DNA from 2 places in the Asaia sp. SF2.1 genome. Region 2 is predicted to be linked to the other one. Evidence: riboswitches for the same ligand, from Rfam matches in the RefSeq annotation. Region 2 holds a riboswitch; the other holds the start of a gene.

Region 1 (18,705 bases), on a different contig from region 2:
GCGCCCAGATGTCCATGCTGCCGCGCCTCAAGCCCAGGACGTTCTATGATCTGGTCATTCAGGTGGCCATTGTGCGCCCGGGTCCCATCCAGGGTGATATGGTCCATCCCTATCTGCGACGGCGTGAGGGAATCGAACTGCCGGATTACCCGCAGCCGGAACTCAGACAGATTCTTGGCAAGACCCTGGGTGTTCCTTTGTTTCAGGAGCAGGCCATGCAGGTGGCCATCAAATGCGCTGGCTTCACGCCCGGTGAGGCCGATCAGCTGCGCCGCTCCATGGCGACGTTCAAGTTCACTGGCGGGGTCTCGCATTTCAGAACGAAGCTGATCGAGGGCATGGTTGCCAATCATTATGATCGCGCATTTGCCGAACGCACCTTCCGCCAGCTTGAAGGCTTCGGGTCCTATGGCTTTCCCGAAAGCCATGCGGCGAGTTTTGCTCTTGTGGCCTATGTCTCGAATTATCTGAAATGCCACCATCCCGATGTGTTTTGTGCGGCCCTGCTCAATTCACAGCCTATGGGATTTTATGCCCCGGCTCAGGTGGTGCGTGACGCGCGCGAGCATGGCGTGACCGTGCACGCTATCGATATCAATGCCTCGCGTTGGGATTGTGTGCTTGAGCCTGACCGGGGCAAGCGAACACTGGCCTTGCGTCTTGGTTTGCGCTTTGTGAAGGGCCTGTCGAACGATCACGCGGCCAAACTGATCGCCCATCGCTTTCCAGCCTATGAGTCGCTCGATGATGTCTGGCGTCGTGCTACCATTCCTGTCTCGGCGCTTGAGGCGCTGGCGGCAGCAGATGTCTTTCGTAGCCTCGATCTTGATCGGCGTGCTGCACTCTGGGCCATCAAGGGGCTGGCGGATACGGTTCTGCCGCTTTTTGCCGCGGCTGATCGCAAGCTCAATCGCCCCGGCCCCGAAGTGATCGAGCCTGATTACGCCCCCCGCCCCATGAGCGAGGGTCGTGAGGTCGTGGAAGATTACAACACGCTCGGCCTGACCTTGCGCCAGCACCCGCTGTCGTTTCTGCGTCCGCAACTGGCTGAGCGAGGCATGGTGACCTGTGCCGATCTGCGCCGGTTGCGCGATGGCAGCCGCGTGGTGGTACCGGGGCTGGTTCTGATGCGTCAGCGCCCGGGCACGGCCCATGGCGTGATGTTCATGACGCTGGAGGATGAAACCGGCACAGCCAATATCATCATCTGGAAAGACCGCGCCGAAGCCCAGCGTCGCATTGTGATTGGTGTCAACGCTGTGGCCTGCCACGGAACGCTCCAGCGTGAAGGAGAGGTCATTCACGTGGTGATGCAGCGTCTGGAGGATATTACGAATATGATGCGTTCTATTGCCGTGTCCGAAGAAGAAGAGGGGTCGGTGGCACCAAGATTGAAGGCGCGGGATTTTCATTGAGATAAAGATTTGTTTCTTCCTTTTGGCAAAAAACTAAGCAATCTTTTGGTATTGTTTTTATATGCAAGCATAGATTTAGGGGCAGGATAAGATAATGAATTATGATCCTGCTGTTTTGCAGAAAATACTGACAATACCGGAGCTGGCCGAATTTGATTTGTCCTTCAAACCCATGTTCGGCGGGATCATGGGATATGCCGGCGGCAAGGTCTTTGCTTCCCTCTCCAATGTCGGCCTGGCCCTGAAGATGAGCGGCAAGGATCGTGAGGCTCTTCTCGCTCTCCCCGGTGCCTGTGCCCTGCGTTATGAACCGGAAAGCGCGCCCAGCAAGACCTATGTCGTTGTGCCGGAGTCTCTGCATACGCGTCCGGATGAGCTGAAAATCTGGGTAGCGCGCTCTGTTGCGGCGCTTCCTGCGAAAAAATCGCACTGAAGGGCGAAGGAGGCATGAGCTCTTTAGATAGCATCTAAAAAAGGATCTGACGCCTTCAGGGCTTGGTATTGGCGCGGCCTACGGGGCGTGATTTTTATCCGGTTTTAGCCCAGGGGTAATGAGTGCTTGGTGATGATGGCCGTACTCTCTTCAAACCGGCTTGCTCAGAAGAACAAGGCAATCGTGACGATAATCGATGACCATATCGAAATGGCTCAGGACATTTGCGCCCAAAGCACCCTGAATTTCACGATCCATATACTGCCCCACGCCATGCATGCCGAAATTTCTATCCGGTCGTTCGGTGAACCACACGTGACTGATGAGATAGGGGCCGAATTTTATCTGTGGGACCTCAATCAATCGTGCAGGCATCAAGCTGTCACCATTCACGACAATGGGCCAGTCTGGATGCATCTTGTGCCATGCGTTCATGACACTTGTTGTGATGTATGAAGTCGTTCCTTGCCCATGCACCTGAGGGGCCCCGGTCGCCCTAAGGCCTGCCGCAGTCTGCATGGCCGTGGCCCCTGTATCGAGCAGCATGGCAATGGAATTTCCGTCGACTTGCATCTCGATGCTCGGGAATGGGCCAGTATGTGTTCCCTGCGCATTTTCTGGAAATCCCAGCGGGATAACTGTTTTCCCATACGGTATTTTCCAGTCGCCATCTTCGACCGAGAGACGCCGATCAGGATAATTGAAATGCCAGGCGTGGAACTGGGGCAGATACCCTCCGCCGATTATGCCATCTTCGACCAACCTGCCTGTCTTGATGGGTACAACAAGCGCCATGGCATTGCAGGGTGTCGGCAATGGCGGGTGAGGTAGCCCTGCTGCGCCCGTGAGTTCCGGCCATTTCACGATCATCCGGCCTGTAGCGACATCGTTGCAGCGATAAGTGGGCGCACGGATTCTCCTGGCAGCTTCTGGTGCGATTAACATCATGCCTGCTCCACCTCCCCCTCCTGTATCCACAAGAAAGTGAAGGGTCTGGCTCTGAGCGGTGACAGGCACTGCGAAGAAATGCCCCGCCTCATACACTGTTGGAATGGTGACCTCGGCAGACCGAGCATGTTGTGAAGCGCAAAAAAACAGCAGCCACGCGGTGAGGGCGGCACGTTTTTTCTTCATGGGCTCGACGGGGCCTTTCCTGGGAGGCTGATATGGGAATTCCGTTGGGATATGGCTGCGCAACTTCGCTGAAGTTAGTGAGTGGATCAAAGCCAGAGCAAGAAAAATCAGCCTCCCTTCGAGGTGAGAGGCGCTGGTCCGCCATTCAGGCGCAAAATAGTGACGCTCAGGGTAGAAATTTTGAGCATGGTCTGTGTTTGCAAGGTCTTGTGCAGGATTGCCCTGGAAGGGCAATGTCATGACATGCGACTTATCTTGCCTGCTCTTGTCCTTCTGTTTCCTGGCCTGGCGGCTGCCGCAACCGCGCCAAGCCCGGCTGAAATTGTCGCCCAGGCACCGAATGCTGCCTGGAGTGATGTCGCGCCGGAGCGTCTTCTGGTCATGAAACTGGCAGATGGCGGGCGGGTCGTGATCGAACTCGCGCCTGAATTTGCCCCTGTGCATGTGGCCAATGTCGTGCGTCTTGCCCGGTCCCATCAGTGGGATGGCGGCGCGATTACACGAGTGCAGGATAATTATGTCGTGCAATGGCGTGTGCATGACGAGGCGTCCCCTTTACCCGAGGGGGTTATGGCTCATCCGCCTGCCGAATATGACCGGCTTCTTGAAGGGCTGGACTACACACCACTCCCTTACCCTGACCCCTATGCAACAGAGTCCGGCATAGCTTCGGGCTGGCTCGTCGGTCGCGAGGGCGCGCAGATCTGGCCAGCGCAATGCTATGGTGTGGTCGGTGTCGGGCGGGACATGCCGCCCGATACGGGGGACGGGCGTGAACTCTATGTGGTGAATGGCGAGGCACCGCGTCAGCTTGATCGCAATCTGGCTGTTGTCGGGCGCGTGCTGGATGGCATGGAGCATCTGAGCGCCTTGCCACGAGGCACCGGGAAGCTCGGTTTTTACACAGATCCAAGGCAGGATGTGCCGATTGCGAGCATGACGCTTGCTGCAGATCTTCCTGCGGCCCTGCGTCCTGCCATGGAGGTCATGCGCACCGACAGCCAGAGTTTTCACGATTATCTGGCAGCCCGTGCAGCACGGCGCGATCCTTTTTTCGTGCACCCTGCAGGAGGGGTCTCGCTCTGTAACGTGCCTGTCCCGTCACGTGAGAAAAAGACGAAACACGACTAGCGACAGCGAAAATGCGGGCGGGCTTGCCCATATGTTGTTCCCGCGATGGCGTTGTAACAGGTGACCACCACCCCCGAGAGGCCAGCAAGGTCGTTGCACGCAGTGGCTCAAGCTTGAGAAAATTGGCGGTGTCCGTACGTGTCGTATTGGCCCACAGAGGCGGATTCTCCCGATGAGCTGCGCGGAAACGGCTTTTTCAGGCTGATATACAGATACGGACCGTCGCGGCGACTATCCGCCGAGAAAATCAGCCAGGCCGCCTCGCCTGAGGATAACATGCGGTACGATAGATGAATTGTGCCTGATGATCGCATCATGGCTCTCACGTATGGTCAGCCCCGAGAAACGTTTCCCGACAATCCAGGCGCCGATCGAGGCATGAACGCCGCTGATGCGGTGATCGGCATAGGTCTGATAGATTTTCGGGTAGTGGCCATAAGTACCGCTCTCGGCACAAAGCGCGCCATGGGCATTCAGGATGCGGATATTTTCTCCGCCACGCGCATGGATGGGTTTCTCGACAAAGCACCCCCTCGGACCGATGCTCAGCTCTTCCGGGCTGAAGGCGGCCTCGAGCAGGAGAGGATGATTCGGAAAACGCCGCCACAGGGCTGGAAGAAGTGCCTTGTTGAAAGAAGGGCCGTCCAGGGCGGGTTCAGGAACTGGCATCCGCAGCCACCAAGATGGCGCACCCCGCTATCCCTGAACATCAACTCCCAGGGATACATACGGATCATGCTGCGGATGATGACACCCCGGTGCAGGAGTTCGCCTGCAGTCGTGATGTCGAGGTCTTTGAGATCACAATGGATCGCCTCCAACCCTGCCTTCCGCGCCCAATGCTCATAGAAACGCGCATGGACCGTGTCTTCAAGATTATCGGGATAGGGCACGATATGAAGCACCCGGCCGATATGACCCGCCCTGCGCAGGGATTTCAGCCTGCTGACGATGGCGCTGGCCTTCAGCGGGGCGTGACCATGGGGGCCGCCGCGTTGCCTGTGCCACAGGTCCTGCATGGCTGTGCTTTCAGGCAGCGTGGCGGGGGTGTCGGCGTTATATTCAATCAGTTTGAGTCGGGAGCCGTTCCAGGCAAGATCGAATCGCCCGAGCAGAAACGGATCGCCCCGGTGCCACGACTGTCTCACCACATCCTGGGCACTGCGCGGAATGTGAAAATCATCCAGCCCCGAGGGGCGGCGCATGACATCGGCAATCAGGTCAAGACACAGCGCATGCAGGGTCTCTGCAGCCTCTGACACAAGGCGCAGCGCAGAACGGGTGATCTCGTATCGCACATCCTCACGCCAGGCATAGGTGCCGTCGTTATTGCGATAATAGGTATAGCCAAGTTTGGCGGCCTGCTGCGTCCAGTCTGGACGCGGGCGTGTTTCAACCCGGCCAATGTGCGGCATCCGGGTTATTCGCCGCCCGATGCATGAGCACTGGCACTCTCGCCAAAACCGGCATGACCAGCGGATTCCGTATCCTCGGAGGCGCGCCACCAATGCCCTGACCTGCCGCTGGCGGTAACGGTGCTACCGTGGCTACCCGTTGCGGTATCGTCATCGTCGCAACGCTGCTGGCCAGTCATGGCGCGCCGGCCCGGCGGACAGGGCTTGCTAGCAGGGGAGGAAAAACCTGTTGTGCCAAGACGGGGGAGGATGACCGCCGCGCCCAGAGCAGCCAGTAACAGTCCGACTCCGAAGCGCTTCGTCATTCTGCGTTTCATGACCGGCCTCCACAAGCAAGGATAGGGAGGCATTGTAACGCAGTTGGGGCTGGCAGGGAAAGAACAGCGGATCCGGCACATTAGAAAGCGGAAAAGCTGTGTTTTCGTGTATCCCCCCTGCCTAATTGCGGGGCCGGTCATCCAGGCAGTGGCAGGTGGCGGATAGCTGGTGTGTCAATACAGGGCTTGTCATGCCCTGCGCTGGTTATAGACATCAACACAAACGGCACCGAGTAGCACCAGTCCCTTGAGCACCTGCTGGTAGTCGATGCCGATACCCAGGATCGACATGCCGTTATTCATGAGACCCATGATCATGGCACCGATCACGGCGCCTCCAACGCGCCCTACACCACCATAAGCCGAGGCTCCGCCGATGAAGCAGGCGGCAATTACGTCAAGCTCGAAGCCAAGTCCGGCCTTGGGTGTGGCGGTGTTGAGCCGTGCAGCAAAAATCAGGCCGCCAAGGGCAGCCAGTACGCCCATATTCACGAAGGTGAGGAAGGTGAGGCGCTCGGTGCGTATGCCCGAAAGCGCTGCGGCGCGTACATTGCCACCCACCGCGTAGATCTGCCGCCCCAGCGTGGTGCGGCTGGTCATGAAGCTGTAGAGCGCAATCAGCATGGCCATGATGATCAGAACATTGGGCAGGCCACGATAGCTGGAAATCAGGGTGGCGAGATAGACAATGATTCCGAAAACGGCGATGTTCTTGCCGATGAAAAGTGGCATGGGCTCGACATCAATGTCGTTGCGCTGATAACGCGTCCGCGCCCGGAGCGAGCCAAACACCATGGCCGCCGCCACGATCACGCCCAGAACGAGCGAGGTCGGATTGTAAGGCCCGATTTTGGGAAGAAACTCGGGAATGAAGCCGGAAGAAAGCTTCTGGAAAACGGTCGAGAAAGGCCCGAGGGACTGACCGCCCAGCAGGGCCAGAGCCAGTCCCTTGAACACCAGCATCCCTGCCAGCGTCACGATGAAGGACGGGATCTTGAAATAGGCAATCCAGTAGCCCTGTGCCGCACCAATCAGCGCGCCAGTGGCAAGGCAGGTCAGTGTCGTCACGACGACGTTGCAGTGCCATTGCACCATCAACACCGCTGCCACGGCCCCTGTAAAACCAGCGACCGAGCCGACCGACAGATCGATATGGCCCGAGATGATCACCAGCAACATGCCCAGCGCCATGATGACGATATAACTGTTCTGGAGCACCAGATTGGTCAGGTTGAGCGGACGAAGCAGGGTCCCGTTGGTCACGATCTCGAAAAACAGTCCGATCGCGACCAGCGAGATGAACATGCCGTATTCGCGCAGATTGTTACGGATGAACCGCCCCATCGCGCTATTACCCAGCTTGTGGCCGCCCGGTGCACCACCGGTGGGGCCGGTATCGCCAGCAGGAGAGAGCGGATTGCCGGGGAGGAGAATATGTTCGCTCATGGTTGTTACGTTCCCGCAGCGAGAGAGGAAACAGCGAGATTGGCTGTCTCGCCTGGAATGGTGGCAATCGGCATGGATTCAGATGTGCTGCGTACGATGGCGCGCATGATCTTTTCCTGACTGGCTTCCTCGCGGGTGAACTCACCCACAAAGCGCCCTTCATTCATCACGCAGATACGGTCACATATGCCGAGCAGTTCGGGCATTTCGGATGAAATGACCACGCAGCCCCGGCCGCTATCGGCCATCTGCTGGATCAGGGCATAAATTTCGTATTTGGCCCCGACATCAATGCCACGCGTGGGTTCATCCAGAATGAGCACATCAGGATTGGTGAACAGCCATTTGGACAGCACCACTTTCTGCTGGTTGCCGCCCGAGAGCTTGCCCGCCATCTGCTGCACATCGGGCGAGCGTATGCGCATCTTGTTGCGATAATCCTGCGCGATACGCAGTTCGGCAATGTCATCGATGACGCCGTGATGAGCGATGCCGCGCAGTTCGGCCAGGGAGATGTTGTGGCGTATCTCGTTGCTCAAATGCAGCCCGAGCTCCTTGCGATCCTCGGTTACATAGGCGAGCCCGGCCGCAATCGCGCGGCTGACGGTAGAAACATCGACCGCCTTGCCGCGCATGGTGACATCACCCGATATGCGCGTGCCGAAGGAGCGTCCGAACAGGCTCATGGCAAATTCCGTGCGCCCCGCACCCATGAGGCCTGCAATGCCCACAATCTCTCCTGCGCGAACGTGGAAATCGACATGGCGTATCACCTGACGGTCGGGGTGGAGGGGGTGCCAGGCCGACCAGTCGTGAACCTCCATCAGCATTTCGCCAATACGCGGCGTATGAGGTGGGTAGCGATGCTCCAGATCGCGATTGACCATGAGACGGATGATCTCGTCTTCATCCGCAGGGCCGTTGCGGCAGTCGATTGTGCCGACACTGCGCCCGTCGCGCAGTACGGTGATACGATCAGCCACGCGTGAGATCTCATTCAGCTTGTGCGAAATAAGAATGGACGACAGCCCCTCTGCCTTGAAGGCAAGGAGCAGATCGAGCAGGGCTGCACTGTCACGTTCGTTCAAGCTGGCTGTTGGCTCATCCAGAATGAGCAGGCGCACCTTTTTCGAGAGCGCCTTGGCAATCTCGACGAGTTGCTGCTTGGCCACGCCCAGATGCGTGACGAGTGTTTCGGGTGCATCCGTCAGCCCGACCTGACGCATCAGATCACGCGCCCGCACACGCGCTACGTCGCGGTCGATCACGCCAAAGCGCCCCGGCGGATGGGTAATGAAGATGTTTTCCTGCACCGAAAGCAGCGGGATAAGCGCCAGTTCCTGATGGATGATGATAATGCCAAGCGCCTCGGAGCCGTTGATATCGGCAAAGCGGCGCTCTTCACCATCGAACATGATCTGCCCGTCATAGCTCCCGGCGGGGTATACCCCGCTCAGGATTTTCATCAGGGTCGATTTGCCTGCGCCATTTTCGCCGCAGAGTGCATGAATCTCGCCAGGCTCGACCGAAAAACTGACATCGCTCAGGGCCTTTACGGGACCGAAACGCTTGGCGATGTTCCGCATTTCAAGAATGGGGCTCATGGCGCTACTCGATCTGGCTTGCGGTGTAATAGCCGCTGTCAATCAGGGTCGGGCGAATATTGGCTTTGGTGACCACGACGGGCGTCAGCAGATAGGCGGGCACGATCTTGACACCGTTGTTATAGCTCTTGGTGTCGTTCACAGGCACAGTCTTGCCGGCCAGCATGGCATCGACCATATCGGCCGTTACGCCGGCGAGCTTGCGCGTATCCTTGAAAATTGAGGAATACTGGTCACCCGCGAGGATGGATTTGACGGAGGGAATTTCGCAATCCTGCCCGCTGACATAGGCGATCTTGGTGTCGCCACTGCCATAGCCTACGCCCTTGAGCGAGGAGATAATGCCGATGGAAATGCCGTCATAGGGCGAGAGCACGGCGTCGAGATGACGGTCGGTGTAATAGGCGCTCAGCAGGTTATCCATGCGCGATTGCGCTGTAGCGCCATCCCAGCGCAGGGTTGAAACCTTGTCCATGGTTTTCTGGCCGGACGGAATGACCAGTTTGCCGCTATCCAGATAGGGCTTGAGCACCGACATGGCGCCATTGAAGAAGAAATAGGCGTTGTTATCGTCCGGTGAGCCGCCGAAGAGTTCGATATTGAACGGTCCCTTGGCGTCGGGCAGCCCGAGGGCCTTTACCAGCGAACTCGCCTGAAGCACGCCTACCTGAAAATTATCAAAAGTGGCGTAGTTGCTCACATCGGGTGAATTACGGATCAGGCGGTCATAGGCAATGACCTTCACACCACGCTGTGCGGCCTTGTGCAGTGTGTCGGATAATGTGGTGCCGTCGATGGCAGCGATCACCAGAACCTTGTCACCCTTGGCGACCATGTTCTCGATCTGCGAGACCTGGTTGGGCACGTCATCATCGGCATATTGCAGATCGGTATGATAGCCGCGCGATTGCAGGGTTTTGACGATGTTGTTGCCATCCGCAATCCAGCGCGCGGACGACTTGGTAGGCATGGCGATGCCGACAGTGGGCTTGTCGTCGGCGTTGGCGCTCCCCAGACCGGCCGGGCCAAAAAGCGCGGTGGTAACGAGGGCAAGAGAGGCAAGACCGGTACTGATTCTGCTCATGACGTGACGTCCAAAATTCCGGTCACAAGCCGCGCTGGGCATGATGCGGGCTGCGACAGAGACAACGGCGGGAGAGAGGTCGAAGCTTGATGAAAGGGTGCGTCGGAAAGCTCCTGAACGGCCCGAAGGCAGATCGAGAGACAGACCGACGCTTGAGAGAAAATCCGGCAGGGAGGGCGATCCCTGTATGCAAAAAGCTTTCTGCAAAGATGGTCATGTCACGCCTCACGAAACGAAAGGTCGTAACATGCAACAAGTTAAACATATCATTTTGACGTTATAAATAACATAATTAACGTTTCACGGTAACGTGACAATGCTGCTGTTTTCTCGGCACAGGGCTGTTTCGATGAGGCGGGGCATGAGCCTGGCAAGATCGGCGCAGGGCATGACAGTTATTTACGTGTCCCGTGCTCACCGACCGTGCTCTCGTGGTATTTCACGATCAAAAGAGATGTTGGTTCAGGGTTATAGTAGAAATATTGCTCAATTAATACAATGAGTATTGGATTTATAGTTGTGAAAATATAAACAAACGAGCGTGTTTATCATAATAAACAATATATATTATAAATAATTCAGAATATAGTATATATTATTTCTGTTTATATTGTTACTTTATGAAAATAAGGAGTCCATTCCTGGTCATCCAATCGACGGCAAGAGCGAGAGATATCCAATTCATGCAGACACCTACCGACAGCCGGTTTGACGGCAGTTCTCACTATGCAATTGACGGGGGTATCTTCTCAATCAGGGCCTCCGACCTGCCGCGCAGCCAGTCTTTTTACCAGTATGAGCTGGATATCGGGGCGAGAGGGGGAACAGTCGATGTGGACATCAACGCTCTTACTGCGCCCGGACAGTACTGGATTATCTACGTCAATCTGCCGTCTGGTAGCACGGGGGTCGATTTCTATTTTCGCGTGATCAACAACGCCAGTGACTCCATCTGGGTCTCGACGAGCTATGACCGTCAGGCGAATACGACGAGCATGTATTTCAGTACCAAGAACATGTCAGGCGAGCCTTCCTACATCGAGCTCGTCCTGCCCGGACGGCCCTTCAGCAACTCCTATGGACCCAATGGCTTTCTGCCTCCCGGCACGGAAATGTATAGTGCGGGCCCGGCCTATTGCTTCCTTGAAGGCGCGCTGATCGAGACCGAGTGCGGTGAAGTCCGTGTTGAAGAACTTGCCCAGGCCAGAGCGTGATGACCTATGACGCGCAGGGTGCACGGATGGGTTTGCGTGAAATCACATGGGCAGGGCGCGATACGGGCCAGGTCGGGCATACCGGGCATGATGACATTGATCACAGGCCAATATGCATTCTCGAAAATGCGTTTGGCGGGGGCCTGCCGCATAAGACCCTGTCTGTGACACCCGAACATTGTTTCCTGATCGATGGCGTGCTGCTTCCGGCCAGAATGCTGGTCAATCACCGGTCTATTTTCTATCTGACCGATCTGACGCGCTATCCCTATTTTCATTTCAAGACCGAAGGTCATGCCATTGTCAGGGCGAATGGTATCCTGACCGAAACCTTGCGTGATGACGTGCGCCAGTTTGTGCGTCGCAGTGCCGGGGGGAATGCCGAGGGGGCAGGGCTGAACGCTTCGGCCGAGGCGGCGTTTGCGGCACCTCTCTGCACGGATCACGGGTTGGCCCGTACCATTCATACCCGCCTGAATGAGCAGGCTACGGCTATGGGTTTGCAGGCGCAGACCCATATGAGAGTGCTTGAGCATGATGCCGGCCTTCATCTGGTTCTGGCGGATGGACGTCGCCTGAACCCGATCCGCCTCAATCAGCGCTGGGCGGTGTTCTCCCTGCCCGCGGGGCAGAATGCCGTGCAGATCGTTTCACGTCATGCGCGCCCTTGTGACACACATGGCCCCTACCTGGATGACAGACGCGACCTTGGGGTGCGCGTGGGCGAGGTCACCCTGTTCGGGTCTGACGTAACGCGCTCTGTCACAGCCCATCTCGACGGTCATGCTGTTGCAGGCTGGCATGATGAGGGTGCAGGCGCACAGTCGCGCTGGACGAATGGCCGGGCTTTGCTGCCCCTCGGTGAGGCGCTGGGAACACAGGCTCTTATGACGATCGAAGTGCTGGAGACGGCACTGTATTTCCAGGATTATTCGACAGGGACGGTCGCCAGCGAACAGGTCGCAGCCTAACGTGAATCCGGATGGGGCAGAAGGCAGAATCTCCTGCCTTTTGCCTGCCTGTCCTGCACGACATGGGCGACATCAGGTATCATGTTCTCGTGCCGCGTGATCTCGGTGTAAAAGGCAGCCCATCTGTTGCTTCAGGGAGGCTGATCGTTCCCTGTTTCGCCATGGGGCAGAAAGCCGACAGGGCGATCGAGACAGGCGGGATGGCCAGACTGAGCCCCGCGGGACACCATTGAAAATGGCCGACAGGATATGCTCGGTCAGGGTGAGCACGTCCCGGTTGATGATAAGGCCGAGCAGGGGCCAGTGTCGCCTGACGGCAAGGCGTAATGGGTGCATGAGAAAACACTCCTCGTCTCATCGGGACATATGATGGGGGGATGAGGGTGCGCGGGTCTCAATGCCGAACCGCCTCCCCTGCGCTCTGGACGATGGACTTGTGGAAGGCATCGGCAATCAGCCGGAGAGCGGTCGGGTGATGAGGCCCGATCTGTGCATCTCCTCATCCATCAGATTCGCTGCGAGATGGAAGGCGCGCCGGGCATGGGCGTAGGGCAGCCATTGCCCCATCATGTTCCACGGCATGCCGTTATTATAGGTCGCGATGGCCATAAGCGTGCTGCCGTTGCTTGCATCGATGGCCAGAAGTTCTTCGCTGGCGCCCCCTGGGGCTGGCGGGGGAATGGGGGGCAAGCCGCCTCCTGCCGCGCCAGCCGCAAATCCGGCGATGATGGGCAAGGCATTGTAGTACCATTGGCTGCGCCGCAGATTGGTGATGGCCGCTCTGATGCGGATTGTTCCGGGGGGCAGGGTGGCGACGCTGGTCTCGTTCAGGATCACCAAATCCTTGCCCAGTGTCTTGTGCAACTCATCCTCGAAGGCGCGTATCACGCGTTGCTGGGCTTGCGGGGAGAGATGGGCGGCCTTGTTCGTCGGGCGCCATTGCACTGGCTCGATCACTGCATAACGGTAGACGATTCCGGCCGGTGCCTTAGGAGCAAAAACCAGATCATCACCGTGATTGTCAGGATGGGCCATGAGCCCATAGGTCTCAGGCGCAATGAAGCCGGTCTTCGTGGTTCCCTGTCCGGCACAGGCGCTCAGCGCCATCATGCCGGTTATCAGGACGGGATACAGAAATCCGGGGTTGATCCGCCGTGGTGAGGCGGGTTTGCGGGCCAGAGAACGGGTGAGGGAACGAATGGCGTAAGGCAGGCGAAACATGGTCAGGCGCGTCTCCCGGGCAGGAAAGGCGGCGCAATCTCCTGACAGACAGGGGACGGGCCGGGTGATTTCCCTCTTTCTGCCGGTCGCGTCTTTCTGCGTTATGTCCCGTCTGTGGCCATGTGGAAATATTGGCGTCTTTCAGTCGGAAGCTGGCAACAGGACAAGCACACGCAATCCGCCTTCCGCCCGGTTCTCGATGATGATATCGCCGCCCAGACCGCGCATGACGGTGCGGGCCGATGTGAGGCCAAGCCCAACCCCGCCAGTCTGCCGGTTGCGCGATTTGTCCAGCCGGAAATACGGCTCGAACACGGCATCGAGCGCGTCGGGTGGAATCCCTGGACCGTGATCGAGAATAGTGACAACCCAGCCCGTTGCCCGAATCCCTGCAGGTGGTGCGTCTGTCATATCGGCTGGCGCGAGGATAATCTGCGGTGGCGTTGCATATTTGATCGCGTTCTCGACTAGATTGGTAAAAACGCGCTTCATGGCATTGACCGGACCGCGATATCCCACCCGACCCGGATTGTCGTACCGCACATCATGACCCTGATCGCAGAAATCATAGGCGACGGTTTCAAGCAGCCCTGAAAGATCGAAAGCCGTCTGTGTTTCATGGGAGGCATCGTCGCGGAAGAACGACAAGGCGCCATCGATCATGGCCTGCATCTCGTCAACATCGCGAAACAGGAGTTTCTGTTGCGTCGGGCAATCAATGAATTCTCCGCGTAGTCTGATACGCGTGAGCGGCGTGCGCAGATCATGCGAAATGGCAGCAAGCATCGTGGTGCGATCAAGGATGAATTTCGCGATACGCGCCTGCATGGCGTTGATCGTCACCGCCACCTGACGGATCTCTCTGGGCCCCGCTTCACTGACGCGCGCATAATTTGGCTGCGCGTCGAGCCGGCGGACTTCATGGGCCAGATATTCGATCGGGCGTGAAAGCTGGCGTGAGGCAATGAGTGACACCGCGATGATCCAGACAAACAGCATCATGCCTTCCAGCATGAGGCGCTGAAAGGCGTAAATCCCCCAGAAACGCTGGAGGGCAACGCAAAGCACCCAACTGCCGTCATCGAGCTGGATCCCGACGAAATACGCGTCGTGATACAGCGAACGGTCATAGGGCAGGCCGGGTAGGGTAGAGACAGGGTTATCTTCCTGGAACACTGCGATGGCAGGAGGCCTTTGCCCCAGAAACGGGCTCAGGAAATGCCAGCTCTCCTCAATCTCGCTGCGACGGTAATGCCCCGCGGCCAGAGCCTTCGCGAGCGGCGACGTTTCCGGGTACCACCCGAAATGGATCTGTCTGGTCTGTGCCGCCGCCAGCAGCGTTTCCCTGTCCGTGGCGGGGGCGACCCGCACCATGCGAAGCACAGCCCCAACCTCTCTCACCATACCGGTGGCCTCGATATCAGGCTTGCTCCACTGGCCGCCAAATTCGACAAAGATCGCGAGCAACAGCAGCGTTATCCCGGCGGCAAGGGCCACTGTGACAATCAGGCGGCGGGAGATGGTGTCCTGTGTGAAAGCGCGATCGGGGGGGAGCCTCGCCCATCTCATCGTTTCACCGCAGCGGTGAACATATAGCCGCCATTGCGCACGGTGCGTATCAGGGTTGGATTTCTGGGATCGTCCTCCAGCTTGGCGCGCAGGCGACTGACCTGCACGTCGATACTGCGATCGAAGGCTGCATGATCGGGACCACGAGCCATGTCCATCAGCTGGTCCCGCGTAAGGACGCGCTGCGGATGTTCGACAAAAGTCAGCAGCAGATCGAATTCCCCCCCCCCCGAGAGCGGGACGAGCGACTGGTCCTGCGCGCGCAACTCGCGACGGGCAACATCCAGAACCCAGCGACCGAAACGAAGGACAGGGCGCAGCGACGGGGGTGTCTCGCCCGGCGTGGCTGCACGACGCAGCACCGCCTTGACCCGGGCCAGAAGCTCGCGCTGGTCAAATGGCTTTGTCAGGTAATCATCGGCCCCGATCTCGAGCCCCACAATACGGTCAGTCAGATCGGCCATGGCAGAAAGCATGATGACCGGGATGCGGGATCGCGCACGCAGGCGCTGGCACAGGCTGAACCCGTCCTCATTGCGGAGCATGATATCGAGAATCACCAGATCGACCGGTTGCCTGTCCAGAATGGCAAACATGGTCTCGCCCGTTTCGGCCGTGGAGACCTGATAGTGATGCTTTTGCAAAAAACTGCCGAGAAGGGTCAGGATATCCTGGTCGTCATCGACAAGAAGAAGATGAGGCATTGGGGTCATCCCTCGGTCGTATTACGCAGGCTCGTCCGTATGATGTCAGCAACGGACATGATGTTTCAAGTTGCAAACAATCGGATGGAGCGATGCTCCGGGTCACAGGGTGAAGGCGCGCGTCGCCCTGTCTTCCCCGGGCTTTGCATCTCCTTTGACAAACCTGCTAGGAAATGAGCGACGGTGCCTCGCAAGGGGTGAAAAGGGAAGCAGGTTCGTGCCATGTGCATCAGTCCTGCGCTGCCCCCGCAACTGTAGGTGGTATGTCATTGCCGTCGCAGCCCACTGGTGACCATGCCGGGAAGGGGGCGGCAATGCCGGGCAACCGGGACCATGAGCCAGGAGACCTGCCGTCGCGTCACCGATTTCACGATCCGGCGGGGTGCCCGGAGCGCGACAGACCATGAACCCGCACCCGTCATCAAGGGGCGGCTTATGGCGGGCCGGGTACCCCGGCAATCATCCTTGTGCCCTGTTGCGCCCGTTTTGCGGGCCTGGTCCGGGATTGTTCATGGCCGAACCGATAACATCTTGCGATACGCCTCCCGTCATTCATGTCTGCCTCACCTGCAGGAACGGGGGTGAGGCGCTGCATGAGGCCCTCTTGCAGCAGGCGACCACCGCCGGTGTGCGTGTCGAGGGGGTCAAATGCCTTGCGGCGTGCCAGCGGGGCTGCACCGCCACCCTGTCCATGCCCGGCAAATGGTCCTGGCTTCTGGGAGGGTTGAGGCCTGAACTGGCGGAGGATCTGATGGTCTATGCCAAGGCCTATGAACACTCGCGCTCAGGTACGGTCATGCCCTCAAAGCGTCCTGAAAGCCTGCGCGATATTATTCTGGGGCGTTTTCCTGGCCAGTTGTCGCCGTCAGGCGAATCTCTTCAACCTGCTGCACCTGCCCAACCTGCCGCATCTGAAAGACTGTCATGAGCAAGATTCCTGTTACCATTATCACCGGCTTTCTCGGCGCGGGCAAAACCACCCTGCTGCGTCATCTGATCGAGAAATCGGATGGCCGCCGCATCGCGATCGTGGTCAATGAATTCGGGTCTCTGGGTATCGATGGCGAGACCCTGCGTGGGTGCAGTATTCCGAACTGCCCTGAGGAAGATATTGTCGAACTGACCAATGGCTGCCTGTGCTGCACTGTGGCGGATGATTTCATCCCCACCATGGAAGCCCTTCTCGATCGTCCGACCCCGCCCGATCACATTGTCATCGAGACTTCGGGTCTTGCCTTGCCCAAGCCGCTCCTCAAGGCGTTCGGCTGGCCGAGCGTGCGCACGCGCATGACGGTGGATGGCGTGATTACCGTGGTGGATGCCCCGGCGGTGGCCGATGGCCGCTTCGCCGATGACCCGGAGGCCGTGGCGAAGCAGCGCGAGGAAGATGAGTCGCTCGACCACGACAACCCGCTGGAAGAGGTTTACGAGGATCAGCTGGATTCAGCCGATCTGGTCATCCTCAACAAGACGGATCTGCTGGATGACGCCGCCCTCGCTGCGGTCGAGGCCGGTCTTGGTGCACGCAAGCGTCGGGTGCGCGTAATTCGTGCCCGTGAAGGGCGTGTCGATCCGGCTGTGCTGCTCGGCCTTGCCGCTGCGGCAGAGGACGATCTGGCAGCACGCCCCTCGCATCATGACGGGGCAGATGAGCATGAGCATGACGATTTCACGAGTTTCGTGCTGAGCCTGCCCGAACAGGCCAGTGCCGAAGCCTTTGTCGCCAGACTCGAGAAGGTGGCGCGTGAGCATGATGTGCTGCGTATGAAAGGCTTTGCCCGCGTGGCAGGCAAGAGCCTTCGTCTGGGCGTGCAGGCGGTGGGCGCGCGTATCCGACATGCCTATGAGCAGGGCGAGGCGCCAGAGGGCAGGCTGGTTGTGATCGGTTTGCACGGGCTTGACCCCAAGGCTGTGCAGCGCAGCTTCGACGCAGGCTGAGCCGTGCATATTCTCTTTCGGGAAACGCATGATCTGGATGGGCAGGCCGTGGCCGAGGACCTCGCCCACGCGCCAGCCGATTTTGTCCTGCTGTCGTTTTCCGAAAGTGACCTGCTGGGCCTGCGCGATGTGCACGGGGCGTCAGACCCCAGTTTGCAGGTCGCCACCCTGTCACGCCTGCGTCATCCCCTGTCGGTCGATCTTTATCTGGAGCAGACGATTGCCCATGCGCGTTGTGTGGTGGTGCGCTTGCTCGGGGGTACCGAATACTGGCGTTACGGCGTGGATGAACTGAGGCTCGTCTGCCGGGAGAAGGCTATTCCACTGGCCTTCATCACCGGCGAGGCCACACCGAATACCGCACTCGAAAGCCTTTCGACCATCGCGCCCGCCCAATGGGCCCGGCTCGACAGCCTGTTTCGCGAGGGCGGAACACGCAATCTGCGCTGTGCGCTCACCCTTATGGGGGCCATTGCCGGATTACATGCAGATGACGGGGCCGAGGCCGAAAAGCTGCCTGAGGCCGGAATTTACCGTCGCCTGAACATGGATGTCTCCAGTCGGGCTCTGGTCGTGTTCTACCGCGCCCACCTCCTTTCTGCCGATCTCGATGGGATCGATGCGCTGGCAGAGGCGATCGCAGCCGCCGGATGCGGAGTCGATCTGGTGTATGTCTCGTCCCTCCGCGCGGCCAAAGTCGTGCCTTTTCTCGACCGGTGGCTTGTGGACGAGCCTCCCGACATCATTCTGAATGCCACGTTCTTCGCCTCGCGTGGGGATGATGGCGGGGCATCGGTCCTTGAGGCCGCGGGTGTACCCATCGTCCAGCTGCTTCAGCCGGGCACGACGCATGAAGGATGGCGCAAGGCCGCCCGGGGGCTGTCCCCGTCCGATCTTGCCATGCAGATCGTCCTGCCCGAATTTGACGGTCGTCTTTCAGGGGCACCCATATCGTTTCGCGATGAGGCACTGCCCGGCCTGCCAGCCCGGCGCGTGGCTTATGCCCCCGGTATCGCGCAAATTGTGCGCCAGATGCAGGGCTGGTTGCGTCTGGCAGCCGAAACGCCGGGCGAGCGGCGTCTGGCGCTGGTTCTCTCCGATTATCCCGG
Region 2 (10,743 bases):
ATCCATAGCGTCGCGTCATCGATTACGGCCAATTTCAGAGCGAGCTGCCCGATTGGCTTGTCTCGAACGGGCAACTCGCGAACGATGCCTATGAGGACCGGAAGCGCACTGACGGCGATACACAATCCGATGGAAGCCGCGCCAATGAGCGGGGAAACGGCTGGTGCATGCCAGCCCGGGAGTGGCAGAAAGAAGTAATAGACGAGTACCGTGCCGATGAGAAAGGGACCGCCCAGCGCCGAAGCTGCGCCTCCCAGGAGGCGAGGCAGGCTGGGTGCCGGTATCTGGCTTTCCCGGTTGTCGCCCTCAGGATGCTGCCACATTTCCATCCCCGCGGTAAAAGCGAGGACGAGAACTGCGACCCAGCCTATCGTATCACCGTAGAATGACGGGACGCCGACGGATTTGAGAGGCAGATGCCATACGGCGGCGAGAATGCCGATGAGGATCGGGATCACGGCAATGGGTATGGCGCGACCGAGCAGACGCCACAGGATCCAGGGAACACAGACGAATAAACCCAGATCCGCAATGAGCGCCGTAAAATCGTTCATACCTGTCCTTTCCGTTTCGCACGAAAAGATAGCTTAATACCTGAACCAAGGGAAATGATCACAAGGGTCGATGGTCCCCCCAGACGCATTATGTCTCGCAAACCTGGATGAAACGGTAAATCACATGCAGATTATTCCGCCTGTTGATACTGCTTGTCTTGCTCATAGAACTATAACGAGAAGAAGGGCGTCACACAGCCATGACATCTGACATAAAACAATATCGCCATGCCAAGGAAAGACTTTACGGTGGGACCCTGACAGTTCTCGGGACCGTTGTCTGGCTCATCCTGTTGGCTGCTTTCGTCATGGTAGCGCTTGTGCGCCCGAACGGTCTGGCCCAACTCGTGGTGATCGCTCTCTATCTCGCCGTGCTCGGCGCGATCAGTCTTGTCGCAGCAGCGCTTTATCGGGCCTATGCGCTTGGCAACATGGTCGCACTCTCCTCAAGGCAGTTCCCTGAACTCCATGCGACGTTTGCTGAAGTCAGCCAGAGGCTCGGCCTGCAAGAGGTGCCTCGTGCCTTCATCTACAACTCGCACGGTATCACAAACGCCTTTGCCATACGCCTGCTTCGTGGGCGCTATGTGTTCCTGACCTCGGCTATCATCGAGACAGACACAGATGCGCAGCTCCGCTTCATCATGGGTCATGAGATTGCCCATCATGTCCTGGGGCATCTTGATGGCTTCAAAACTTTCCTTCGTGCGCCGGCCTATCTGGTACCGCTCCTTTACCGTGCCTATTCGCGTGGACGCGAATATAGATGCGATGCCGTGGGCGCATCGATCCTGCCGGATTATCGTGACGGCGTAGGGGCTTTGCAGATGCTTGCCTGCGGAGCACGGCGTCTCAATACGTCAATGAACGCGGAGGCTTTTGCCGAGCAGGAGGCACAGGTGCCGGGTATGGCTGGCTTTATGGTGGAGATCATGTCTACCCATCCGCGCCTCACGCGACGCGTTTCACGTCTCATCGCGCTTTTCGCGACACCCGAACAGAAACACGGCGCTGTCTGACCCGTCGCGCTCTATAGACAGGCGTTATTGGGTTGGATGACACACGGGAAGTTCAGCAAGGGGAGGTGGTCCCCGTCTGGATAATGAGGGAGGCATTACGCCTCCCATACTTTCAGAAGGAGGCCTGCATGCTGACCGTGAAGGAGCGCGGCGCGCCGATCAGGACCTCGCTTGGATAGCTGGTATCGGCCCACTGCACGTAGTGCTTGTTGGCAAGATTATCGATCCGGCCATACAGGGTGATCCCCTTATAGACGTGCCAGCCAGCAAACACGTGCACAAGAGCATAGTCCTTGAGCGTAAGGGTGTTTGCATAGTCCCCCTTGCGTGCCGAGACGTAACGCATGCCCGTGCCCAGATCGAGCGGCAGGTCGAAAACGCTCGACCACACGCCCCATAGATTGGCCGTTACCGCCGGGACGTCCGGAACCTGATTGCCGCTCGCATCGGTCGAGGCATTCGGGAAGAATGTGCCGTAACGGGCATAGGTATAAGCCACATTTCCCGAAACGCTCCAGTGCCGGTCAATGCGCCAATCGGCCTGCCACTCCAGACCGCGCGATTTCTGGCTGCCGGCTAGCGAGACACTGTCCTGTCCGGTCTGGACCAGCACCCTCGTCCGACGGATATCGTAGAAGGACAGGGTTGTGACGAGCCGTCCCGAGAGAGCGCTTGCCTTGAGGCCAATCTCTCCCTGGCGCGAGTAACTCAAGCGGGAGAATTGCCCTCGATTGGCAAGGAAAAGGTTGGAGCCCGGTGGGTCTTCAGCCGTGGCATAAACCCCATACAGGCTCAGATTGGGCAACAGGTCGAAAACCGGACCTATGCGGAAATTGGCCGGATTGTAATGCCCCTTGAAGCTGGTGGACGCATTGAACTGGCCATTCTGGTTGAAGTTCTGCCTGTCGAGCGAAAGCCAGTCATACCTGAACCCTCCCACCAGCCGCAGCCTGTCGGTGATCGAGAGGGTATCCTCAAGAAAGAGGCCCGCTTCGATCATGGTCGTAGGAGATTTACGGTAGGGATACTCCCCGGCAAATGACCCGAGTGCGCCGCCGTCAGGGCTCGTCAGTGAGACGCTGTCGGCATAATCTGCATCGGGAAAGCCGCGATTGCGGATGAAGCGAATGTAGTAGGCATCTCCGCCGATCACGAGGCGATTGCGTAACCCGAACAGGGGATAATCGAAACGGGCATCGACACTGTCACCAAGCTGATGCTGGTTCTGATAGACATAGAAGCGATCGCGGCCGATCCGGCCGGGCATGATTGCCTGTCCGCTCGTATCAGTGGCGCCGGGTGACGCGATATAGCTGTAGGTCTCAGCATTGTCCCAGCGACGTTTGGCATAAAGGAAATAGGCCTTGTCATGCAGTGAGACGTGGTCGCTGGCAGCCCAGTCCAGATGCAGCGTCGGCGTTGCATTGACGGAGCTCGCCCGTGGGTTGGCCACGTTGTAGTTGCGCCACAGCGACGCGTGGCTGATGACAAGTCCCTGAGTTGAATGGAGCAGCCCACCAGCTGCGTCTTTTACAGCAGAGCCCGGTACGAGCGGCGCACCGTAATAGGTCGAGAGATTATCGGTCAGGTAATCGACGGTAAAACGTGCCGTGAACTTCGTGTCCGGATGCCACAGGAGCGTGGTGGTCCAGTCATTGCTGCGCGGGTTGGCGCCTTTGACATAGCCATCAGACGAGGTCCGGCTGAAGTCGCTTCGTATCGCCAGGGTACGGGTGAGGGGCACTGACCCGCCAATGCCTGCATTCCAGCTATTGAAGCTCCCGTAGGAGAGCAGGGCGTTGGCACGTACATGATCCATGTCCGGCGTACGCGTGCGCATATCCACGGTACCGCCGACGGCACCCTGGCCATAAAGAACGGAGGAGGGGCCTTTCAGGATCTCGACCGCCTCGAGGTTGAAGGCGTTGAGCGGCCGGTTCACCATGGTCGTGGGCCCGAAATAGAAACCATCGCGCAGGATCAGCACCTGATTGCCGCTGAAACCGCGCATCATGAGCTGGGCCGGGTTGCCGGGCGAGCCACCGGAGGTCACACCCGTTGCGAAATCGGCAGCATCTTCGGCATGCACATAGCCGCGCTGCGAGATGATCTTCTGATCAATGATCGAGATCGACGCCGGATTATGCTGGAGGCTGAGTCCGAGCCGGCCGCCTATGGCTGGGCGTGCCTTGAGGCCGGTACTCTCACCATGAGCCGTAATGTACTCGTCGTTGCTGCCTTGCTCCTGAGCGAGGGCAGCAGGTAAAAGCGGCAGAAGGCCAAGTGCAGGCGCGAGCGAGATGCCGGTCAGAAGACAAGCCCTGAGTGAGCGCATGGGGCGCATGTTATGTGTTCTATCCCGTGTTCACGTCACTACGATGGGCAGCGTTTCTCCTGCCACCTGCAGGACACCCCGCCCGCCGGTTCTCGTCCGTGACCCCGTGTGATGGCAGGTCTCCTGACTTGCGCGTCATGATGTGCGAACTGGCCTTCCCGGGGGGATAGTCCCAGTGGCTGAACCCTTGGCGGGTCCACGTTCGCACACTCTTCACCTACAGTTGCGGGGGCAGTCATGGCGTTCGACCATGTTCCCTTTTCATCCCGTCTCCGGGACACCATCGGACTGGACCCTAGCTTTCCGACCCGTGCTGTCAATGCTGCGCGGGTCCTGGTCTATAGTTTGGCTTTTCCTTGCGTCTATTTTGCGACAGCGCTGACAGGCTCGGGTGCGCAGGCGTGAGACGGCACAGACGTGCCCCACGCGCTCGGGAGCGAAAGGGTCGCGCCTTCATGAGGCCCTGTCCCTGTTCTGGCGACTATGGCTGTGTCGTTCTCGCTAACGATTACGCACGTCGTTTTCCCGAAGAGACAGGCTTTCAGGCCGGGTTCCCACGCCCGAAATGCGGGTCCGACCGGCTGGGCGATCCGTTTTCGACATGACCCGCGAGAGAGAGAACAAGCTTGCCCGAACGGGTGACGCAATCGACATGGTACCAGTGGTCACTCACGGCAACCGGTATGGTAAGGTGCAAAATCTGCCCCGGTTGTACGGAAAGGTCCTGTCGCTGCCCGGTGTAGTGATCGATAAGCGAGAGCACGACGGGCTCGTTTGCACCGGTCCCCTGTCCCGCGCAGTTTAAGGACAGATGCAGGCTGTTTCCGCTCGTCTGTGAAGTCAGGCCAATGCGGCTCTCGGGATCATGGAGACGGTAGAACCCGTTCGGCCCGTAGATCTCGACCGTGCCTGAGGCCGAACAGTGGAACACAGCCGTTGTCTTGCCTGCAGCGGTCAGATGTTGGCTTGCCTCACGCGTCTGACGGATACGAAAAACCACCCCCTGCTCGGCCGTGTTGGCAAAGACCAGTTTCGTCGGCGCATCGGCATGGCTTGTGACAGTGAAGCGATAAGGCAGAGCCCGGCTCGGGCGCTGACCGGCCTCCTGAAGGGGCAGGCTGCCATGCTCCGGTACGAGCGGGGGAGGGTGTGCACAGGAAATTCGTGTCTGGGGCAGATACGCGCTCGTATCAGGAAGAGCCACGGACCACTTCGCATCAGGCTTGCTGAAATCGAAGGCAGAGGTCAGATCGCCGCAAACCGCACGGCGCCAGGGTGTAATGGTCGGGCAGGGAACATTGAATCGCTGCTCCAGAAACCGGATGACCGATGTATGGTCGAAGACCTGTGAATTGACCCACCCGCCTTTTGTCCAGGGCGAGATGATCAGGGCGGGTACGCGGGGCCCGAGGCCGACCGGCTCGCCGTGATAGGCCTCACCGTCCGGAAGCTGGCCAGTCGCTGTCTGCGATGAGGGAACGGGCGGCGGTACATGGTCGAAAAACCCGTCATTCTCATCATAATTCAGAATGAAAACGGTCTTGGCCCAAATGTCAGGGTGTCGAACGAAAATGTCGATCAGCTTGGAAATCAGATGCTCGCCAAAGCCGGGCGGCGCTTCGGGATGCTCCGACAGGGCCGCCGGTGGGACGATCCACGACACTTGAGGCAGCGTTCCATCGACGATGTCCTTCTCGAAGGCCTCCAACAGGTAGCGCCCCTCCAGTTCGTGCATGTTCTCCTTGTTTGAGCCCGGCACGACAGCGCGCGCCTGACGATACCGCCAGTCCCGCTTGTCGAGATTACGGAACTGTCTGAAGGAGGCGAGGGGATTGTCGCCAAAATTGTCGTATTCCTGATAGAATTTCCAGCTCACCCCGGCTTCCTGAAGGCGCTCGGGATAGGTCGTCCAGTCAAAAGGTGTGAAGGCGGGATTGTCGTGCGCCATATCGGCCGACCAGTTGCCGTCATCGACATTCTCGACCGCCTGTTTGCCATCAGCGCCGACAGCAAGGCCGTTTGTACCGGTAAAGAAATAGAGGCGGTTGGGATTGGTCGGGCCGAAAATGGAAGCGTGATAGGCGTCGCAAATGGTGAAGGCGTCGGCGAGTGCGTAGTAATAGGGAATTTCCGCGCGGGTAAAATATCCCATCGTCATCGGGCTTTTATGGGGGACCCAGCCATCCCACTCGTTCCATGCGGCCTGGGTGCCTTTCCAGCTATGGTCAAGACTTTTGAGGCAGGCCGCCGAGGTATGGATCGTATCGAACAGGAAAGGCCATATGACCCGGCCTTTTGCGTCCTTCTGGGCAAAGACCGGGCTCCCATCCGCCTGCTTTTCGGCGCGCGGGTCGCCAAAACCACGCACGCCACGCATGGTGCCGAAGTAGTGATCGAACGCCCGGTTTTCCTGCATCAGGATAACGACATGCTGGACATCCCTGATCGTGCCGGTTTCACGATTGGCAGGGATGGCGAGGGCCTGACGCAGGTTTTCTGGCAACATGGTCCCTGCCAGCGCGGCAGCACCGAGATGAAGGAAATGCCGACGGCTGGGTTTCATGCTGACTGCTCCGGAACTCAGTTGAAGTGCTTGCGGATCGTGAAGAAAACCATGCGTGGGGCTGCAGCCTGAAGCGTCTGGAATGTGCCGGACGGATCGGAATTGATAAAGCCGTTGCTGCCTACTGTTGCCACATAGCGCTTGTTGAACAGGTTGGAGACGTTGATCTGCGTATCCAGACCGCGGAGCCAGAAATTGTGGCTCTTGAAGCGATAGCCGAGATTCAGGTTGAACACGTCATTGGCCGGCACATAGGCATCGTTCGTATAGGTGTAGTAACGACGATCCTGGATCTGCATGAGCACATTGCCCCAGATATGCCCGTCATCATAGCCAAGCTGCACATTGGCTAGATTGCGCGGCATGCCGACCACGTTCTTGCCCTTAATGGCGGCCGAGACCTTGCCATCAGCCATAACATCATCCTCATAGAAAGAGTTGTTGAAGGCATAGGAAGCGAAAATCGACCAGTTGGGCGCGAACTGCCAGTTTACGGCAGTATCGATACCGCGTGAGATCACCCCGCCGACATTCGACAGAACTGAGGCGTTACCCTGAATACCCACACCCTGCGTTACAGCCAGCAGGCGATTGCCGAATTCGACATAGTAGCCGGTCACGGTCGCCTGGAATGTCCTGGTGTGATAGCGGTAGCCAAGTTCTTCCGTGTTGGACATTTCGGGCTTCAGCTTGCCCTGAAGCGCCTGGAAACCGGCAACTGTAGTCGAGAACGGCCCCGAGGTCTGGGCGCTATCGAAAGCAGCCATGTTGCGCGCATAATCCACAAAGATTTCGTGGTTATGGTTGAACCGATAATTCGCACCGACCTGAGGCAGGAAGCCATTGGTAGCGTTGAGCGAGCCGGAGGGATAAGCCGTGGGCATGGGGGTGCCCAGATAGCTGCCATTCATGGCGCGTGCCGTGTTGTCCACGATCAGCGACTTGAAGCCGTAATTGACCTTCAGCTTCGGTGTGATCTTCCAGGTATCACCCAGATGGACCTGATAGGTCTTGGTGTTGAAGGCACTCTGCCATTGCGTAGCGAAGGCGTTGTCACGATACCAGTGGGTCGAGGAGGGTGAGCCATCCAGAGCCAGCGGGTAGAACCTGCGCGCCTGGTTGAAATTGTTGTTTTCGAACCAGAAGCCGCCTTCGATGGCATGGTTGGCAATCTTGTATGTCAGGCTGCCAATGAAACCGGCACGATGGATATCGTATTCTGTCGTGCGCGTGGATAGAGGGGAGCCACCAAGCTGTGCAGGTGTTGCCGTATAGGGCGTAACCCACACGCCTTCACCAGTGTTGGTGTGGCCATAACCCATGACATAGCCGGACAGGCGATTATTGACCCGGAAATCGAGCTTGCCATAGCCCATGGCGTCCTCGCGCAGGCCACCTGCGTTGTAGTAGACGGTATCCTGATTTTCGATGCCCTTGGGGAAGGCGGTGCCGTTCTGATAGGCATAGGCAATCTGCTTCGCGAGGGCGTAGTTGCCTGTGATATTGTCGAGATTATAGCCGTAGGTGTTGATCTGAGCGAGGGAGAGATCCTGATAGTCGTTCTCGGCGCGCTTAGACCAGTCACCAAAAACAGTCAGTTTCAAGTTGTCACCCAGTGGCTGCACGTATTTCGCATTGGCCTGGTCCTGGCGCTGCACGCCGTCACCCTTCCATTTATTCGCGTCCTGATGGTCATAGGACACATAGAACTTGCCGCCGCCCTTGAGCAGACCGCTATTGATGCGGGCAAAGGTCCGCCAGGTGGAGGCAGAGCCGATCGTACCGCTGACATCGGCGCCGAATTTGTCTGACGGATCGATGGAGGTGAATTGAAGCGCACCACCAAGGTCACTGGATGCTGCGACACCGACGGCCCCTGCGCCCTGCGTCAGCGTGGCGGGGCCGTTATTCTCGGTTTGCAAGGCGCGCCCGATGGAAAGCCCGTTATCATTGCCATAGGCCAGATCGCCCAGCGGGACGCCATCAAAGGTGAAGCCAAGCCGGCTCTGGTCAAAGCCACGGATGATGATCTGCTGCGACCATTCATAGGAGCCCAGCGGATCGGACGAGGTGAACATGACCCCCGGCAGTTTAGACAGCGCCTTGAACGGGCTCGTACCCGGTGTGTATTCCTGAATGGCCGTGCGGGAGATCGTCTGTGTTTCGCGGGCCTGACCAGCGCCAAGCACGATGATCGACTCAGGTGATTTTGCCTCGACTGAGGTTTTTGGCGTGACGGTAGGCGTGGCTGTACGCTTGCGGGCGGATTGAAGCTTTCGCGTTATTTTCGGCTCAGGCTGTGCCGCGTCACGCTGTGCAACCGTAACATTCTGGGCCATCGCCGCAGAATGCGCTGCGATAAGCAGGGCCGGAAGGCTGGCCGAGATAATGAGACGATGTCTGAGTTTCATTGAAAGGAGCCGTTTCGTCCGAGAGGGTCACGATGCGGCTGGTCATTATCGTGACAGGACGTGTCAAAGTATTATGGTTTTATTAAAATCAGATCGGAAACAAAACATTCATCACTTTGTCATATAGTAAATCCCCAACCTTAGTTGCGCTGTGTTGATTTCAGCGCAAGCGCTGTGACCAGAGCAAGCGCAATTCCCGTGATGTAGGCGATCAGATTGAGCCACGAGAATTGCTGCCCCAGCAGGAAATGTCCCACTCTATTGCGCCGAAGTGTTTCCAGAGCGTCATAATGAGCCAGCTTGATGCACTCGCTGGCGCCGGCCCCAGAGGCAGCAAGAAGGAGCGTGACCCTCAAGGATTTCCCACCTGTGAGCAGCAGGGCAAGGAACCAGAACATGGCCCCCCAGAGAATGGATCCGCTCCATTTCCTGAACATCGGAGGCAAGCCGAGAGGGGCGAGGCGACAGAACAGACCCAGCGTCATGACAAGCAGGCACAGCCCGAGTGAATGGAGACGTCCCGGAATCTCATGCCGGGGAGGGAGCAAATCTCTCTCTGCCAGTCTCACCGCCCTCCTGCCTCCACGGCGTTTTCGAGTTCTCGCGGACGATCCGGCCGCAAAAGCAGTGTGACCGTGATGAAAGCAACGTAGAGCAGCAGATACCACGAAACGAGTTTCTGGGGATGGACGACCCATGTAAAGTCACGCTTTGCGTAAAGCCATGTGCCGGTGAAGGTGCCGATATTTTCCGCAATCCACAGGGCTATACTTGAGAGGAAGGCGGCCAGAGGCAATGGCATTCGCCAGAACACATCGACGATCCGATAATGGATGACGCAGTGCCGGTAAAGAAGGACGGTTGCGAGGACGAGAAGCCAGCGCAGGTCCGGAAGGTAATGGTGCGTGAAGAAATTGGCATAGATGGCAAGCGCCAGGAGCAGTGAAAGCCTGAAATCCGGATAAGGCTCGAAGCGCATGTCGAACAGACGTATGACACGCGCCATGTAACTGCCTACCGAGGCATACATGAAGCCCGAAAAGAGCGGCACATGAAGGATCTTGAAGAAACCGGGCTCGGGGTAGGCCCATGATCCGGCGGACACCTTGAACCACTCCATGGCCGTGCCCGTGATATGGAAGGCAAGAATGATCAGGGCTTCTCTTCCGGTTTCGAGCCTTAAGAAAAGAAACAGGATCTGGGTCGCGATGGCGAACAGGAAAAGCGCGTCGTAACGGGTAATCACCCATTGGGGTGACCAGATCCAGTGTGAGACCAGAATGGCCGCCAGCATCAGCCCACCGAACAGGCAGGCCCAGCCCTGCTTGAGGACGAAGAGAACAAAAAGACCTGAGAAGCCGTGAAGATATTTTCTGACCAAACGCCCGAGTTTGTGCTCGAGATTGGCTGTTGCGCTGGCATCGGGTTGGGACGGGGCGTTCATGGCGCGGCTCCTTGTCGTTTGCCGCGCCATTGCCGCACCCCGAGCCCAAAGGCAAGAGGCGCATCCTCCGCTCTCAATACCTAGCGCGGCAGGCAGCTGCACTCAGCGGGAGAGAGCGAAATTGAGCCCCCCCATAACGGTCAGGCCCTGATTGGGAATGGTCGAGATCTGGCTCGTGTAATAGCGACGGTTGGTGATGTTATCAGCATTGATGAAAGCCTGAATCTGATGGGTGATCTGGTAAGAGCCGAACATGTCGAACACCACATAACCGCCCTGCTTGGGGTAGAGCGCCGTGCTGCTTGAGGGCCTGCCCAGAGTTTGCGTAGCGGCCCGAATACGGGCACCGAGCGAGAGCTTGTTGTCGAAAAGATGCAGCCCGACCGTCCCTGCCAGAACCGAACGTGGCGGCTTGGT

The links. Region 2 has a riboswitch for cobalamin ahead of P792_RS30985 (TonB-dependent siderophore receptor). Riboswitches for the same ligand answer to the same signal wherever they lie in the genome.
Region 1: it holds a riboswitch for cobalamin, as region 2 does, so the genes downstream of both, P792_RS30645 (DUF1636 domain-containing protein) here and P792_RS30985 (TonB-dependent siderophore receptor) in region 2, are expected to answer to the same signal.

The regions. Positions count from the first base shown of each region.
Region 1 covers NZ_AYXS01000023.1:278,855-297,559, reverse strand. The annotation lists gene P792_RS30710 (error-prone DNA polymerase) at 1-1,415, shown strand, start outside; gene P792_RS30705 (TfoX/Sxy family protein) at 1,510-1,848, shown strand; gene P792_RS0119255 (hypothetical protein) at 1,999-2,982, opposite strand; gene P792_RS30700 (peptidylprolyl isomerase) at 3,226-4,113, shown strand; partial or broken gene P792_RS30695 (glutathionylspermidine synthase family protein) at 4,345-5,528, opposite strand; gene P792_RS30690 (hypothetical protein) at 5,534-5,845, opposite strand; gene mmsB (multiple monosaccharide ABC transporter permease) at 6,035-7,291, opposite strand; gene mmsA (multiple monosaccharide ABC transporter ATP-binding protein) at 7,297-8,895, opposite strand; gene chvE (multiple monosaccharide ABC transporter substrate-binding protein) at 8,900-9,979, opposite strand; gene P792_RS30670 (hypothetical protein) at 10,663-11,193, shown strand; gene P792_RS0119245 (Hint domain-containing protein) at 11,193-12,164, shown strand; gene P792_RS30660 (DUF3313 family protein) at 12,618-13,385, opposite strand; gene P792_RS30655 (HAMP domain-containing sensor histidine kinase) at 13,527-14,954, opposite strand; gene P792_RS30650 (response regulator) at 14,951-15,667, opposite strand; cobalamin riboswitch at 15,823-16,028, shown strand; gene P792_RS30645 (DUF1636 domain-containing protein) at 16,170-16,586, shown strand; gene cobW (cobalamin biosynthesis protein CobW) at 16,583-17,596, shown strand; gene cobN (cobaltochelatase subunit CobN) at 17,600-18,705, shown strand, end outside.
Region 2 covers NZ_AYXS01000026.1:3,317-14,059, reverse strand. The annotation lists gene P792_RS30995 (cation:proton antiporter) at 1-554, opposite strand, end outside; gene P792_RS30990 (M48 family metallopeptidase) at 755-1,573, shown strand; gene P792_RS30985 (TonB-dependent siderophore receptor) at 1,686-3,917, opposite strand; cobalamin riboswitch at 4,004-4,208, opposite strand; gene P792_RS30980 (phosphocholine-specific phospholipase C) at 4,450-6,471, opposite strand; gene P792_RS30975 (TonB-dependent receptor domain-containing protein) at 6,489-8,810, opposite strand; gene P792_RS30970 (DUF2809 domain-containing protein) at 9,023-9,430, opposite strand; gene P792_RS30965 (DUF817 domain-containing protein) at 9,448-10,326, opposite strand; partial or broken gene P792_RS0119285 (TonB-dependent receptor) at 10,429-10,743, opposite strand, start outside.